2 regions of the Arthrobacter sp. BPSS-3 genome follow, and region 1 is predicted to be linked to the other one. Evidence: riboswitches for the same ligand, from Rfam matches in the RefSeq annotation. Region 1 holds a riboswitch; the other holds the start of a gene.

Region 1 (7,097 bases):
ATTTTCGAGGCCGGGGCGGCCCCGGCCGATGCCATCCGGCAGTGGCGACACATTCGGCTGTTCTCGCCGTGGCAGTACAACACCGACCCGGCGGCCGTGCGGTTGCTCGACGCCGCCGGCTGGGAAGCACCGAAGCCGTCGGGTCTGCCCACCGGCGGGGATCTCATCGACCGGTACCTGGAGCCGCTGGCCGCGCTGCCCGCCATCGCCGGGCGCCTGCACACCGGCGCCCGGGTCACCGCCGTCACCCGTGAGGGACTGGACAAGACGCACAGCCGGAACCGCGCCGGTACGCCGTTCCTGCTCCGGCTCGAGGAGGCCGGGGGCGGCACCCGCGAGGTGCGGGCCGCCGCCGTCATCGACGCCTCCGGCACCTGGTCCACCCGCAACCCGCTCGGCACCTCCGGCCTGCCGGCCCGCGGCGAGTCGGCCGCCACCGCCCGGATCACCCCGGCGCTGCCGGACGTGCGGGGCCGAGACCGTGAAACCTTCGCCGGCCGCACCGCCGTCGTGGTCGGTTCCGGGCACTCCGCCGCCAACACCCTGATCCACCTCGCCGACCTGGCGGCCCAGGAGCCCGGCACCCGGATCCTCTGGGCCATCCGCGGCGCCTCCGCCGCCAAGGTCTACGGCGGCGGAGACGCCGACGGCCTCGCCGCCAGGGGCCTGCTCGGCAGCCGGCTCCGCGGCCTCGTCCAGGACGGGACCGTGCAGCTGCACACGCGGTTCGGCATCGCCGCCGTCTCCCTGAACGGCACCCAGGTCACACTCACGGCCACCGACGGGCGCACGCTCAGCGCCGACGTCGTGGTCCCCGCGACCGGCTTCCGCCCGGACCTGGACGTGCTGCGGGAACTCCGGCTGGACCTTGACCCGGGCGTGGAGGCGCCGCGGCAGCTCGCGCCGCTGATCGACCCGGAGTTCCACTCCTGCGGCACCGTGGAACCGCACGGGGCGCGGATGCTGGCGCACCCGGAGGAAGACTTCTACATCGTGGGCATGAAGTCCTATGGCCGCGCCCCGACCTTCCTGCTCGCCACCGGCTACGAACAGGTCCGTTCCGTGGCCGCGGCGCTGGCCGGCGACCGGGAGGGGGCGGACACCGTGCACCTGGAGCTGCCGGAGACCGGGGTTTGCTCCACGGACATCGGCAGCAGCTGCGATGCGCCCGCCACGGCCGGGACGTCGGCGCCAGCCGGGGCAGGCGGCGGCTGCTGCACTGCACCGGAGCCCGTCCTCCTCGGTTTTCCCACGGGATTGCTGCACGGGCGCAGCGGTGAAGCGGACGCCGGATGAGCGCCGGGGCGGGCCTCCGGATCAGGGATCTCACCGCCGCGGACTGGCCCGCCGTCCGGGCGGTCTGGGCCGAAGGCATCGCCACCGGCCACGCGACCTTTGAGGCGGAGCCGCCGTCCTGGGAGAGCTTCGACGCCGGACGCCGTCCGGACGTCCGCCTGGTGCTGGAGGACGACGGCGCCGTGCTCGGCTGGGCAGCCGTCTCGCCGGTGTCCTCACGCCCCGTCTACCGCGGCGTGGTGGAACACTCGCTCTACCTCGCCGCCGCCGCGCGGGGCCGCGGCCACGGTGCCCGGCTCCTCGCGGAGCTCATCGGCCGCTGCCGGGAGGCCGGCATCTGGACCATCCAGTCGACTATCTTCCCGGAGAACACCGCCTCCCTGGCCCTGCACGAACGCCTGGGCTTCACCGTGGTGGGAACCCGGCGCCGGATTGGCCTGATGTCCTATGGGCCGCTCGCCGGGCAGTGGCGGGACACCGTCCTGATGGAGTACCGCAGCCCGGACCACTAGCCGGACACGGGGCCCACGGCCGGTGCGGAAGAATGGGACGGTGAGCGAGGCCGGTGACTTCATAGACGCGACACTGCAGCGTGAGAGTTCCTGGCAGCGCGCCGAGGCCGGGCAGGACCGCTTCGGGCCCGGGCTCTCGGTCTACGGCGCCTCCGTTGGCGCCGTCCGGGGCACCGTCCGCGACGCGCTCCGCCGGCACCGGCAACTGGACCGGGACGGTCTCACCGCGCTCAGTTCGGAACTGTGGGCCGTGCCCGTGTTCGAGCGCCGCCTGGCCGCCGTCGTGCTCCTACAGTCGGCCCTGCGGCACCTGGACAACTCGGACCTGACCCGGATCGAGGGCTTCCTCCGCGGCGCGCACCTGCCCGACCTCGCGGACCCGCTGGCGGTGGACGTGGTGGGGCCGCTCATCGCCGGGCTGGGCGGGCAGGCCCGGGCCCGCGCCGAGGCCGTCCTGGACCGGTGGCTGGGCGATCCCGACCCCTGGCTTCGCCGCGCGGCCCTGCTGGCTCCGCTGCGGGAACTCCGAAAGGGCGCCGGGGACTGGGCGCGGTTCCGGCGCCGGGCGGTTCTGGCCCTGGCCAACGGCACTGCGGACGGCACGGCGGACGGCGGCCGGGACGGCAGGGCGGCGGAGATCGTGAGGGCCGCCGTCGAGCGCGTCGAACGGGAAGCGGGCGGAGAAGCCTAGTGATATCCGGTGCGCGAAGCGGCGGGACTCAGGCGGGGCGGCGCTCGACGACGGCGTAGGCCTTGCCGTCCAGGAACTCCCAGTCCGTCACCACCATGAAGCCCAGCGCGTCCACCCTGTCGTTCAGCACGTGCAGGTCAAAGCCGCCGTCGCGCGGCTCGGCATCCCAAGTGGCGACGTGGATCTCCTTCCCCTCGAGAACCAGCAGCTCGGTGTTCACGTCGAAGTCTTCCTGCGGCTGATCGCTCAGCTGGCAGATCGCGACACAATGGGGATTCATCGGATCCTCCGCTCGGGACATGGTGGGATCATCGTAGCCCCGCCGGGACGCCTCCGCCGTTACCTTAATGTGACATTCGGGAGGTTAGCCGTTACCGTGGAGAGGTGCCCGTTGGTTTCCGAGACGGGCACCCCCGGACCGATTGCCTAACTCTGCCGCGGTCCAGGGCATCCTCGCAACCAGCTGGCAGAGACGGGGAAACCAATCGCGACCTGCCCACGGGCGGGTCTTGGGGTGAAGCCGCGCAGTGTCCGCCCAGACGGACCCGCGGCCGGGTGTCTCCCATCCGAATCCGACAGCTCACCTCGCAGGCTTTGGGAGAGGTACATCATGACTTCACGCTCTACTGACGCGCGCCCCGGCACCACCGCAACCACCGGTCGGGGTGCCGCCTTCGCCGCGGCGACCGGCACCGTGGGCCGGCAGGCCGCCGTCGTCCTCGCAGCCTCCGGCCTGGTCCTGACCAGCGGAATGGCGGCCAACGCCGCCGGCAACGTCCCCGCCGAACGGGAATCCGCACCCGTCTCGCACGCCGACGTCGCCGGCAAGGTTACCGCCCCGGTGACCGCCGACTCCGCCGTGCAGATCAGCTTCGACCGCCCGGCCGTGGCCACCACCCCGGCGCCCGTCGTCGAGGCCCCGGCTCCGGCACCTGCCGCCGCGCCCGCCGTTGCCAAGGCCCCCGTGGCCCAGGCCCCGGCCGCCCCGGTGGCGAAGGTGACCGTCCAGGCCGCCGCCCCGGCTCCGGCTCCGGCCGCCGCCCCCGCCGGTGGCGTCAACGCCGCCATGCTTTCCGCCGCGTACAGCCAGATCGGCATCACGCAGGATTGCACCGCCATGGTGGAGAAGGCGCTCGGCGCCGCAGGCATCCCGGTGGGCGACCTCGGCCCGCAGCAGTTCCTCAACTACGGCAAGGTCGTCTCCGACCCGCAGCCGGGCGACATGATCGTCCAGTCCGGCCACGTCGCCATCTACGCCGGCAACGGCCAGGCGATCAGCGGCGGCATGAACGGCTCCAACCAGACGATCGTCCACCCGCTGTCCTGGCTGACCGCCACCGGCGGCGTGACCTTCGTCCGCGCCGGGGCCTAGCCCGCGCGTTCAGCAGCAACGTTCAGCAGTACCGGGCCGGCGCCCGGCAGCCCCTCACGGCTGCCGGGCGCCGGTTTCGTTGTCTGAGGTTTTGTCGTCTGCGCTCTGGTCCGTCGCGTCGGGATTCGCCGCGTACCGCAGGAGGACCACGCCATTGCCGAACGTCCGGGTCTCCAGCAGCGTCAGGTCGGTTGGCGCGGCGGCGGCCTTGAACAGCGGCGTTCCCCGGCCCACCAGCACGGGGTGGACGTAGATCCAGTACTCGTCGATCAGCCCGAGCCGGCGGAAGGAATCGGCCAGCTCCGCCCCGCCCAGGGCCAGGTCGCCGCCGGGGGCGGCCTTGAGCGCCCGCACCTGCCCGGCGTCGACGTCGCGCACCACCGTGGTGTTCCAGCCGGCCTTCGGCAAGGTGCGGGAGTAGACGTACTTGGTCATCTCCCGCCAGATGGCGGCGAAGTCCGCGACGGCGGGCGGGCAGTCCGGGTCCTGGTCCGCCGTGGGCCAGAACCCGGCCATCAGCTCGTAGGTGATCCGGCCGTCGAGGAAGGCGCCCATGGTGCGCAACTGGTCGTTGAAGTGCTCGTGCAGTTCGGCATCAACCCGGTGCCAGCTGAGGTCCGCGTGCGGGCCCTCCATGAAGCCGTCGAGGGAGACCTGGAAGGACAGGATGATCTTCCGCAAGGATCCGCCCTATCCGCCGGGCTTCGCGTAGCCCGCGGCGCTGACGAATTCGATCCCCACGAACGGATCCCCGCCCTCGACCCACGCGTCGTGCCCCGGCGGGATGGTGTAGGAGTGGCCGCCGGCGATTTCCGCCCGGTTGCCGTCGGTGGTCTCGACGGTGAGTCTGCCGGAAACACAGAAGCCGACGTGGCTTAGCTGGCACATTTCGGTGTGGACCACCGGTTTGATGCAGTCGGACCAGCGCCAGCCCGGCTGGAACGTGAAACGGCCGATGGTGTAGTCGTCGAGGGTGACGATATCCACCTCGGTCTTGTCCGGGCGGCGTTTTTCGTCCGGCATGTCATGGGACTTCACCTGCAATTGGGAAACAGCGACAGCAGGCATCGCTCTGCCTCTTTCCTTAGGGAATGGTAACTACGGACAAGGCCTACGATCCTCGCTTGCGCAGGGGTTGTCGATAAGGATTTCCTAGAAGCCGGAGGAGCTTCCGGAGCCGGAAAAGCTGCCCCCGCTGACTCCGTACCCCGTGGTGCCGCCCCGGGCCGAATTGATGCTGGTCACCCCGGTGGTGAAACCGGAGGAGAACGCGGGAACGGAGAAGAAATAGGTGGACGGGTAGACCGTGCCAAGGATGCTGGGCTCGTAGCCGGGCCGCTTCCTGCCGCCCGTGCCGGACCGGGCCTCTTCCATCTCCCGGCGCATCAGCCGCGCCTCCCGTTCGGTGCGGGCGAAACCCTCGATCACGGTCTCCGCGTGCCGGTTCAGCAGTTCGGTCAGTTCCGTGCGGGCGTCCCGGAGCCGGTCCAGCGCATCCTCCGGGCCGAGGGTGCCGCCCGCGAGGTCCGCGGTCCAGGTCTCCATGTCGCCCTGGTTGCGGTCGCGGAAGGACCGCAGCGCGGCAGCGGTGGCCGAGTCGCCGGCGCCGTGGCTCTTGCGGAGGAGGTCCTCGATGCCGGCCAGATCCCGCCGAAAGGGAGCGAGCTGGCGGTCCCAGGCGGTGGGCCAGAGCGGGCTCCGGTTCAGCAGCGCGTTCGCGTCGGAGATGACGTCATCCAGGGCGTCCAGTTCCGCGGCCGCGTCCGCGAACTGCCGGGCCAGCGCCAAGGACGAGCGTTTCCCTTGCTGCCGTCGGGTGAGGGCATGGACCCGGTTGGAGAGCGCCGTCGCGGCGTCGTACCGGCCGAGGAAACTGCGGTGCTTTTCCAGCACCGTGCCGCCGTAGCGGGAGGCAGCGGGGATGGTGCCGGCATTGAGTTCGGTGACCGGCAGGTCCATGCTCACCCGGGCGTAGGCGGCATCTCCCTTTGCGGTCTCCCGGCGGCACCCCACCCGGGTGCGCCAGTGGACCAGGAGCCCGGCGGCGGCTGCGGCGGCGGCGAGTCCCGCGCCGATCCACAGGGAGATGAGGAACGCGGTGCTGCGGTACCAGGGCTGGTTGATCAGTTCCGCGCCGCGGCGGATGCCGGCGATGGTCCCGTCCGTCCACTGCGCGTCGCGGAGCAGGTCCTTGGACGCGTCCTGGATGTCCGTCCGTGCCCCGGGGGAGACCTTCCGGTCCTCACCCATGTAGGTGCCGACGTGGCGGCCCACCGGGTCGAGCGCGAAAATGAACAGCCCGTCCGCCCACTTCTGACCGTCGGGGCTGATCCAGTCCGGGTGCTCCGCCCGGGCGTAGCGCAACACCTCCTCATTCAGGTTGTCCGAGGCCGTGCCGTTGTAGGTGTAGACCGCGACCTTGGTGGGCTGGTAGAACTCGATCCGCCGGACCGCCGGCAGGAGCGTGGCGAGGTCCAGGACGCCCGCCCGGTCTACGACGACGACGTCGGTGGGCGTGGTGCCGGCGCGGACTAGGTCTGTGCGGACTTCTCCCGTGGGGCCGGCGGCGGTGGTGGTGCCCGTGACGATCGCCGCAGCCGGTGCCGCGACGACTGCTCCGGTCACGGCGGGTCCCTGAACGAGCGCCAAGGCGAGGGCCGCGGCGAGTGCCAGGAACGCGGCAAACCTGGCGGCGGTAAAGGTCCCCATCGGTCCCACCATCTGCAGAAGGCGTGTTGTCCCAGACTCGCGGCGGACCGGCCGGGCTGAAAGGGTCCAAAGACACCATGACCGGTGCGGGTGGTCCTCGCATACTGTCGGCATGAGCCAGCCGAAGCCGGACCGGGTCCTCGTGGGCATCGCCGCGGCCATCGTGCTGCTGATCGTCGCGGCCCTGGGGGCCGTGCTGCTGCGCGGACAGCCGCGTCCGCTGGACCCGGGCACTCCCTCCGGCGTGGTCCAGCAATACAGCAAGGCCGTGGTGGAGGGCGACCTGACGGCGGCGCAGGGCTACTTGACCGGGAACGCCAAGTCCCGGTGCACGGGCTACTTCGGGACGGTTCAGGCGGCCCGGGTGGTGCTGGTGGGCTCCACGGAACGGGGGCCTACCGCCACCGTGCGGGTCTCCATCGTCCACCCCGCCGGGGAAGGCCCCTTCGGTCCCTCCGAATTCACCGAGGACGGGGTATTCGTGCTGGTGCGCTCCGGCACTGGCTGGTTCATCGAC
Region 2 (7,097 bases), on a different contig from region 1:
ACCAGCGGAAGGATGCACGGAGAGATAAAAGAAACGACGCCGGCAGTCATAGCCAGCGGCATCGCCACCAACAAGGCACCGGACTGCACCATCTCGGCGAAATATCCGCCAATGCTCATCGGTGTCTCCTCGGTCAATATCTCGATGGTCCGCCAACCCGGCAGCAGCATCGCCCCGCCCGACCGGGGCGAAGGAGCACTCATGTCCAGGCTTTACGTGTGGAAGCGCGGGACGCAGGGAACGCCGCGGGACGCCTTGTCGACGTTACAGCATGAGGGCGATGGCATCCTAAAAATACGCTATCATCGTCACATGACGATTGAACCTGTGGTGTCCGCTGATCCGTGCAGCCGGCTCGATCCCGCAGCGGCGCTGTTTCATTCACTTAGTGACCCGACCCGGTTGAGCATCGTGAAGCGGATGGCCGGTGGTGAGGTCCGCGTCGGTGACCTCACCACCGAGCTGGGCCTGGCCCAGTCGACGGTATCTGCCCATGTCGCGTGCCTGCGCGATTGCGGCCTGGTCGAAGGCCGGGTACAGGGCCGCAGCGTGTACTACTCGCTGTCCCGCCCGGAACTGATGGACGTGCTTGCCCAGGCTGAGATCCTGCTTGCCGCCACCGGCAACGCGGTCAGCCTGTGCCCGAACTACGGCACCGGCAGCACGGGTGTGCCCCTGACGAAAGAGAACGAACGATGAGTGACGCCTGCGGCTGCAGCGACGAGAAGACCGGGACCGGCGAGTCCGAAGAAGCAGCGGAAGCCGCAGGGTTCTGGCAGGTCCGAGAGGTCCGGGCAGCCGCCGTTTCCGGCTTCTTACTCCTCGCGGCGTGGATCGCATCGCTGGCCGGCGGCCCCCAGTGGCTGACGCTGCCGCTGGAAATCGCGGCACTGGTCATTGCCGCGTGGACGTTCGTTCCTTCCACCCTCCGGCGCCTGGCGAAGGGCAAAATCGGGGTCGGCACGCTGATGACGATCGCCGCCGCCGGCGCGGTAGCCCTCGGGCAGTACGAGGAAGCGGCCATGCTGGCCTTCCTTTACGCGATCTCCGAAGGCCTCGAGGAGTACTCGATGGCGAAAACCCGCCGTGGCCTGCGAGCCCTGCTGGACCTTGTCCCGGCGGAGGCGACCGTCCTGCGCGGCGGCATAGAAATCACCGTCCCCCCGGCAGAACTCACCCCCGGAGACCGGATGGTTGTCCGGCCCGGCGAACGTCTGGCAACTGACGGCAGGATCATCACCGGCCGCACGTCCCTGGACACCTCGGCGCTTACCGGCGAATCCGTCCCGGTCGAGGCCGGGCCGGGAAGCGAGGTCTTTGCCGGGTCGATTAACGGCACCGGTCCGCTCGAGGTTGAAGTGACCAGCACCGCGGAGAACAACTCGCTGGCCAGGATCGTGTACATCGTGGAGGCCGAGCAGTCCCGCAAGGGCCCGGGCCAGCGCCTGGCCGACTCCATCGCCAGCAAGCTCGTCCCGGGCATCCTGATCGCCGCGGTCCTGATCATTGTCTTCGGCTTCATCGTCGGGGAACCGCTGCTGTGGTTTGAACGCGCTCTCGTCGTCCTGGTCGCCGCCTCGCCCTGCGCTCTGGCCATCTCCGTTCCCGTCACGGTGGTCGCTTCCGTGGGCGCGGCCAGCCGCATCGGCGTACTCATCAAGGGCGGCGGCGCCCTGGAGACCCTCGGCAAAATCCGCACCATCGCACTGGACAAGACCGGAACGCTAACCCGCAACAAGCCCGCCGTAATCGAGGTAGCCGCGACCGGTACAGCCACCCGGGACCACGTCCTGGCCCTGGCTGCCGGCCTGGAGGCCCGCAGCGAACATCCGCTGGCCCGCGCCATCCTTGCCGCCGCCGAAGACCGGGCGCCCGTCACCGACGTGGACACCATTCCCGGCGCCGGCTTGGAAGGCCGGCTCGACGGCAGGGCCATCCGCCTCGGCCGCCCGGGCTGGATTGATGCCGGGCCCCTGGCCGCCGAAGTCAAGAGGATGCAGCACGCAGGCGCCACCGTCGTCCTCATCGAGGACGACGGCCAGGTCATCGGAGCGATCGCCGTCCGTGATGAGCTGCGGCCCGAAGCCCGCGAGGTCATCGCCAGGCTCGGCGCATCGGGTTACACCACGGCCATGCTCACCGGCGACAACCTCATCACAGCCACCGCGCTGGGCAAGGCCGCGGGCATCACCGAGGTTCACGCCGACCTTCGCCCCGAGGACAAAGCGGAAATCATCCGGACGCTCCAGAACCGCCAGCCCACCGCGATGGTCGGGGACGGCGTCAACGACGCCCCAGCCCTGGCGACCGCCGACACCGGCATCGCCATGGGTGCCATGGGCACCGACGTCGCGATCGAAACCGCCGACATCGCCCTGATGGGCGAGGACCTGAACCACCTGCCCCAGGTGCTGGACCATGCACGCAGGACCCGGCGCATCATGCTCCAGAACGTGGGGCTGTCCCTGCTGCTGATCGCTGTGCTGATCCCTCTGGCGCTGTTCGGAATCCTCGGCCTGGCCGCCGTGGTCCTGATCCACGAACTGGCCGAAATCGTGGTCATCGCCAATGGCGTCCGGGCCGGCCGGATCAGCCGCAAGACCGCGTTCACGTCCGCCCAGCCCTCCCCTGCACTGGAACCGTCAGTATGAGCACCGACGCAACCGCCCTGCCCGTCGTACCGGTTCGGTCGGCCCGACGGTTCAGGACGGTATTGCTGCTTTGGGCAGCCCTCCTTGCCGGGGCCGACCTCACCGTTAAGGCTCTGGCCGAAGCCGTGCTTTCCAACGGCACAACGACCGACCTGGGCCCAATCAGCATCCGGCTGCTCTATAACCGCGGTGTCGCGTTCAGCCTCGGCGCGGACCTGGCACCCTGGATCGTCATCGCCGCCACCGGGCTGATCATCGCAGCCCTGACCTGGTACACCCTCTCCTCCGCTCCTGCCATGACCAGACTCTCCCGGGCAGGAGCTGTCCTGCTGCTCGGAGGAGCCGCCGGGAACTTCATTGACCGGCTCGACGGGGACGGTGTCGTGGACTACCTTCACAGCGGCTGGTTCCCCACCTTCAACCTCGCCGACGTCTTCGTCACCGCTGGAGTAGCCCTGTTGATCCTTGGCACCCTACGGTCCCCGCAAACACGGACCGGCGATTAACCGCCTGCTGCCGTTCACCGTTCGCCCGGATGATCCGTTCCGGGGTAAATGGGGGAAGAGGAGACGGCTGGGGCGATCCAGTGCAGGCAGGGCGGTCAGCACCGCCGGTATCCCCAGCGCCAGCGCGGACCACAAGGCGACGTACTCCCCCGGTCCTCCAACGGCGGCGGCTTCAACCCTGTCCACACCACGCGCCGGGACGACCGATCTGGAAGGAAACCACCTCCTATGACCAGCACCACCGATTCCGCCGGGAATGTGAAGTTAGCCGACGACGTCAATACGCACAACAGCACCCAACCGGATCAACCCCGAATGACCCGCGACAAGCCGTTCGGATGGCTCCTGGTCATCGCCGGGGCCATCGGTTGGCTGGCCTCCGGCGCCCTGGTGCTGGAAAAACTCGAAGCACTGAAAAACCCCGCCTACAAGACCGCCTGCGACATCAACCCCTGGATTTCCTGCGGCCAGGTCATGCAGACCTGGCAAAGTTCCGTTTTTGGCTTCCCAAACATGTTTATTGGAATCGTCGCCTTCGCCGTCATCGTCACCATTGGCGCGGCAATGCTCTCCGGGGCGAGCTTCGCCCGCTGGTACTGGGCGGGGCTCCAGACCGGCGTCACACTCGGCTTTGCCTTTGTGGTGTGGCTGTGGTCCCAGGCTCTGTACTCGATCCACATCCTCTGCCCCCTCTGCATGACAGTCTGGGCCGTGATGATCCCGCTGGTCGTGTGGGTAACGGCCCGAAACATCACACACGGAATCATCAAGGTACCTGCAGGCGCCGGCAGGATCCTCAGCGATTCCGGCTGGATCATCACGGCGCTGCTCTACACGGCCGTGATGGCCAGCATCTTCTTCGCCTTCATCCAGGTTTTCATCGGCACGTCAGGCTTCTAAAGAGAAGCGCAGGCCGGTGTAGAGCGTCCGACGGCCCGAACATGCCCCGTTATACGCGGCCAATTCCGGGATGCCGGCGACGGCTGCGGACCGGACGGAGCCCGCGCACCCTCGCGCCTCGTCGCGCTTGCGCCGGGCCAGGCTGCCCACGAGCAGGAGCACCCCCGGCAGCTCACCGTAGGGCCATGCGGTTGCCCGCTCGGCGTCCCCGTGGGATAACTCGGGTCCGCTACAGCAAATAGTCGGCGGACACGATGGACCGCGAAATCGCCGGGCGTTCACCCCTATATCGTTGCTCCGGTGTCGGGGAAACGGTACAGCCGCTCTGCATCCCGCATTGAAGAGCGGGCACGCTTGCGGTCACCGGCGGCGTCATACGCGCAGCTGAGCCGGAACCAGGAACGCCAGTCCCCCGGAGCATCTTCTGTTTCGGCCCGGTACTTTTCGAATTCCTGGTCCGCCGCGGCACGGACGATGCGTCCGGCGGGTGTGCGCGGCAGATTGTCTACGGGCAGACCCCCCTCGGCCTCAAGGGCCCGCGCCATCTGTTCTGTGCGGGCACCGAACAGAAGTTCACGGAACAGTGCCCAGGCACCGATGGCCGGGAGTACCAAGTACGCCGCGCCAAGGACGTTGGCCAGAGGACTGGTATCCATCAGCAGGAGAGCGGAACGCTGGAATGTCACCACCAGGTAGAAGACCAACAGCAGCGTTACGGCCACCACCCAGGCCTTGGTCCGGTTCCTCCGTAGAAAAGAAAAGAATGACTTCACGGCCCCACCGACCCTGCTCGGGCAAACCGGACCGGACCCGGAGTCGAGCCGGACTGCGGATCCAAAGCGGTTCCTGCAGCTTCGGCGGCCTTGGCTCCGGGAAACAACTCCGCGCCCCGGAGAGCGCCATCTAGTGCTTCAGACATTGGGATCAACATTACATACCAACAACAATCGCCATCCAAATCTGCAGTGCGGCTTTCGGCAACGGCATCCGGGCCGTCCGGACTTTGGCACCGTCCCCGCACCGGCGGCGGGCCTTTACCAACCGGAGGGCGGTATGCCAATGGCCGGTGACGCGCTACCCCCAAGGCAGCGACTCACCGGCCCGTTGGCGCTGGTGTCTCTAGGCGCCGGCGCGTACGAACGTGACGGGCCCCGTTGCGGTCAACCACGACAGCGGATGAACCACCGTCTGGTTCTTGCCGTTCATGCCCGAGCTGATGACCTGGCCGTTGCCTGCGTAGATTCCAACGTGTCCGGACTGAACAACCATGTCACCCGGGGCCGGGGTGCCAACCGTCTTGCCGTAATTCATGAACGCCATAGGGCCAATGTCGCCTACAGGGATGCCTGCTGCGCCCAAGGCCTTTTCGACGAGGCGGGTGCAGTCCTGGATAAGGCCCAGCTGCGCGTAGGCGGCCGAAAGCATGGTGGCGTTGACTCCGCCCGCTGCCTGAGGGGCAGCGGCCGGCGCCGGTGCCGCCTGAACGGTGACCTTGGGCGCTGCCACCGGTGCACTAACCACCGGTGTCGTGGCGGCCGGTGTCTTGACCGCCGGTGTGGGCTGAGGGATTTCGGCAGCCGCCGGCGCTTCGATGACCGGTGCGGGGGTAGTGGTGACGGCCGGGCGTTCGAAGGATATCCGAACGCTGGCGTCGGCGCTGAGCGGAGCGGACGCCAGGGCGGTCACTTCCTGCGTTGAGGGCAGTGCCGCGTCCTGCTGGGCCGGAGCCTCGGCGGCCTGGGCAGCGATACCGCTGGATAAAACTAGGCCTGAAGCAACGGCGAGGACGGCGGCCTGCCGTCCCGCTCCGCCAAAGTTGTCTGCGGCAGACTTGGAAATCTTCGCGAGCGGACTGGTGTGGACGGTAACCGCGCGCCGGCGGCCATGAACGCGTGTGGACATGACAAAGTAGCCTCTCCCAATGCCTGCGGGGTTAGCTGTCGGATTCGGATGGGAGTCACCCGGCCGCAACTCCTGCAGATGCAGTAGCGCGGCTTCACCCCAAGGCCTGAACCAGGCCAAACGTGGTTTCCCCGTCTCTGCCGGACGAATTCTGCGAACGGATCCCCGGCAGCGGCAGAGTTAGGCAATCAACCCGGGAGTGCCGCCCTTGGAGAGAATCGGCACGGAACCGACCGTACCGCAAGTAAGAGAAGATTGTCACATTCTGATAACGCGACGGGATAAATGTCACAGCCCCTACGTGCAGGCGGGCAGAGGGGGCGGCCAACCCAAGCTTCTTTTCAAGTCACGGGCTGCCTGCTGGGACTTGCATCTGCTGACAGAGGAGTGCCTCACTTCCGTGGACCCCGGACACTCCCCCACTGCTTGTACCCGCGGAAGGCCACCTGACCGGACCATCCTTCTGTCGTCCCAAAAGTGCGCCACGACCATCCGTTTCACGGACAATATTTGGTACGGCTCACGGCCGTCATTGGTTACGCTAGCGGTCACTTTCCGCCTGGCCCTAAAGAATCCCACGGCACACCGAAATGACGCCTGGAGGCCTTCCAGGTGACGAAATTTCGGCAATCCGAAAAACATGTAAACGCATGAATCTGCGGCGGATATATGGAAGACTTGTCTTATCGAAGGGGAGTAGTTCCCACCGTCCGCGCATCGCGGACGCAGCGGCGCATCGACATACTGGCATCCTCCTACAGGTTGCCCGGTGCGCCACCCGGCTAGCAGGTGCCGGGCGAGCGAGACCTTCGGTCAGACACCACTCTGACCGGAGCTCCCCCGAAATTATGGGTCCGGTCAAGGGTATTGCCTCGAGGATGACCATGACGAACCTGCCCACGACACACACCACACCGACTTCCCGGAGCGCCAGTCCTGCGGATCTTCGTCGCTGGCGCCAGTACCTGGCCGACGAACGGGCCGAGGCAGGCGTGTACCGGGACCTTGCCGGACGCCGAAGTGGGGAAGAACGGGAGATCCTCCTGGCCCTGGCCGAAGCCGAAACCCGGCACGAACAGCACTGGCTGGACCTGCTCGGCGATAAAGTCGGCAAGGCCCGCCGCGGAAGCCTCCGTAC

Evidence for each region. Region 1 has a riboswitch for cyclic di-AMP ahead of ACFVY3_RS04795 (NlpC/P60 family protein). Riboswitches for the same ligand answer to the same signal wherever they lie in the genome.
Region 2: it holds a riboswitch for cyclic di-AMP, as region 1 does, so the genes downstream of both, ACFVY3_RS17065 (hypothetical protein) here and ACFVY3_RS04795 (NlpC/P60 family protein) in region 1, are expected to answer to the same signal.

What each region holds. Positions count from the first base shown of each region.
Region 1 covers NZ_JBIMMV010000002.1:376,110-383,206, forward strand. Annotated here, with positions in the region: gene ACFVY3_RS04775 (FAD-dependent oxidoreductase) at 1-1,296, shown strand, start outside; gene ACFVY3_RS04780 (GNAT family N-acetyltransferase) at 1,293-1,808, shown strand; gene ACFVY3_RS04785 (DNA alkylation repair protein) at 1,849-2,499, shown strand; gene ACFVY3_RS04790 (hypothetical protein) at 2,528-2,779, opposite strand; cyclic di-AMP (ydaO/yuaA leader) riboswitch at 2,913-3,107, shown strand; gene ACFVY3_RS04795 (NlpC/P60 family protein) at 3,110-3,871, shown strand; gene ACFVY3_RS04800 (dihydrofolate reductase family protein) at 3,926-4,552, opposite strand; gene ACFVY3_RS04805 (cupin domain-containing protein) at 4,562-4,939, opposite strand; gene ACFVY3_RS04810 (DUF5129 domain-containing protein) at 5,024-6,580, opposite strand; gene ACFVY3_RS04815 (hypothetical protein) at 6,693-7,097, shown strand, end outside.
Region 2 covers NZ_JBIMMV010000016.1:5,317-12,413, forward strand. Annotated here, with positions in the region: gene ACFVY3_RS17035 (cytochrome c biogenesis CcdA family protein) at 1-119, opposite strand, end outside; gene ACFVY3_RS17040 (helix-turn-helix transcriptional regulator) at 313-699, shown strand; gene ACFVY3_RS17045 (heavy metal translocating P-type ATPase) at 696-2,651, shown strand; gene lspA (signal peptidase II) at 2,648-3,157, shown strand; gene ACFVY3_RS17055 (vitamin K epoxide reductase family protein) at 3,386-4,057, shown strand; gene ACFVY3_RS17060 (hypothetical protein) at 4,342-4,830, opposite strand; gene ACFVY3_RS17065 (hypothetical protein) at 5,177-5,959, opposite strand; cyclic di-AMP (ydaO/yuaA leader) riboswitch at 5,966-6,156, opposite strand; gene ACFVY3_RS17070 (VIT1/CCC1 transporter family protein) at 6,844-7,097, shown strand, end outside.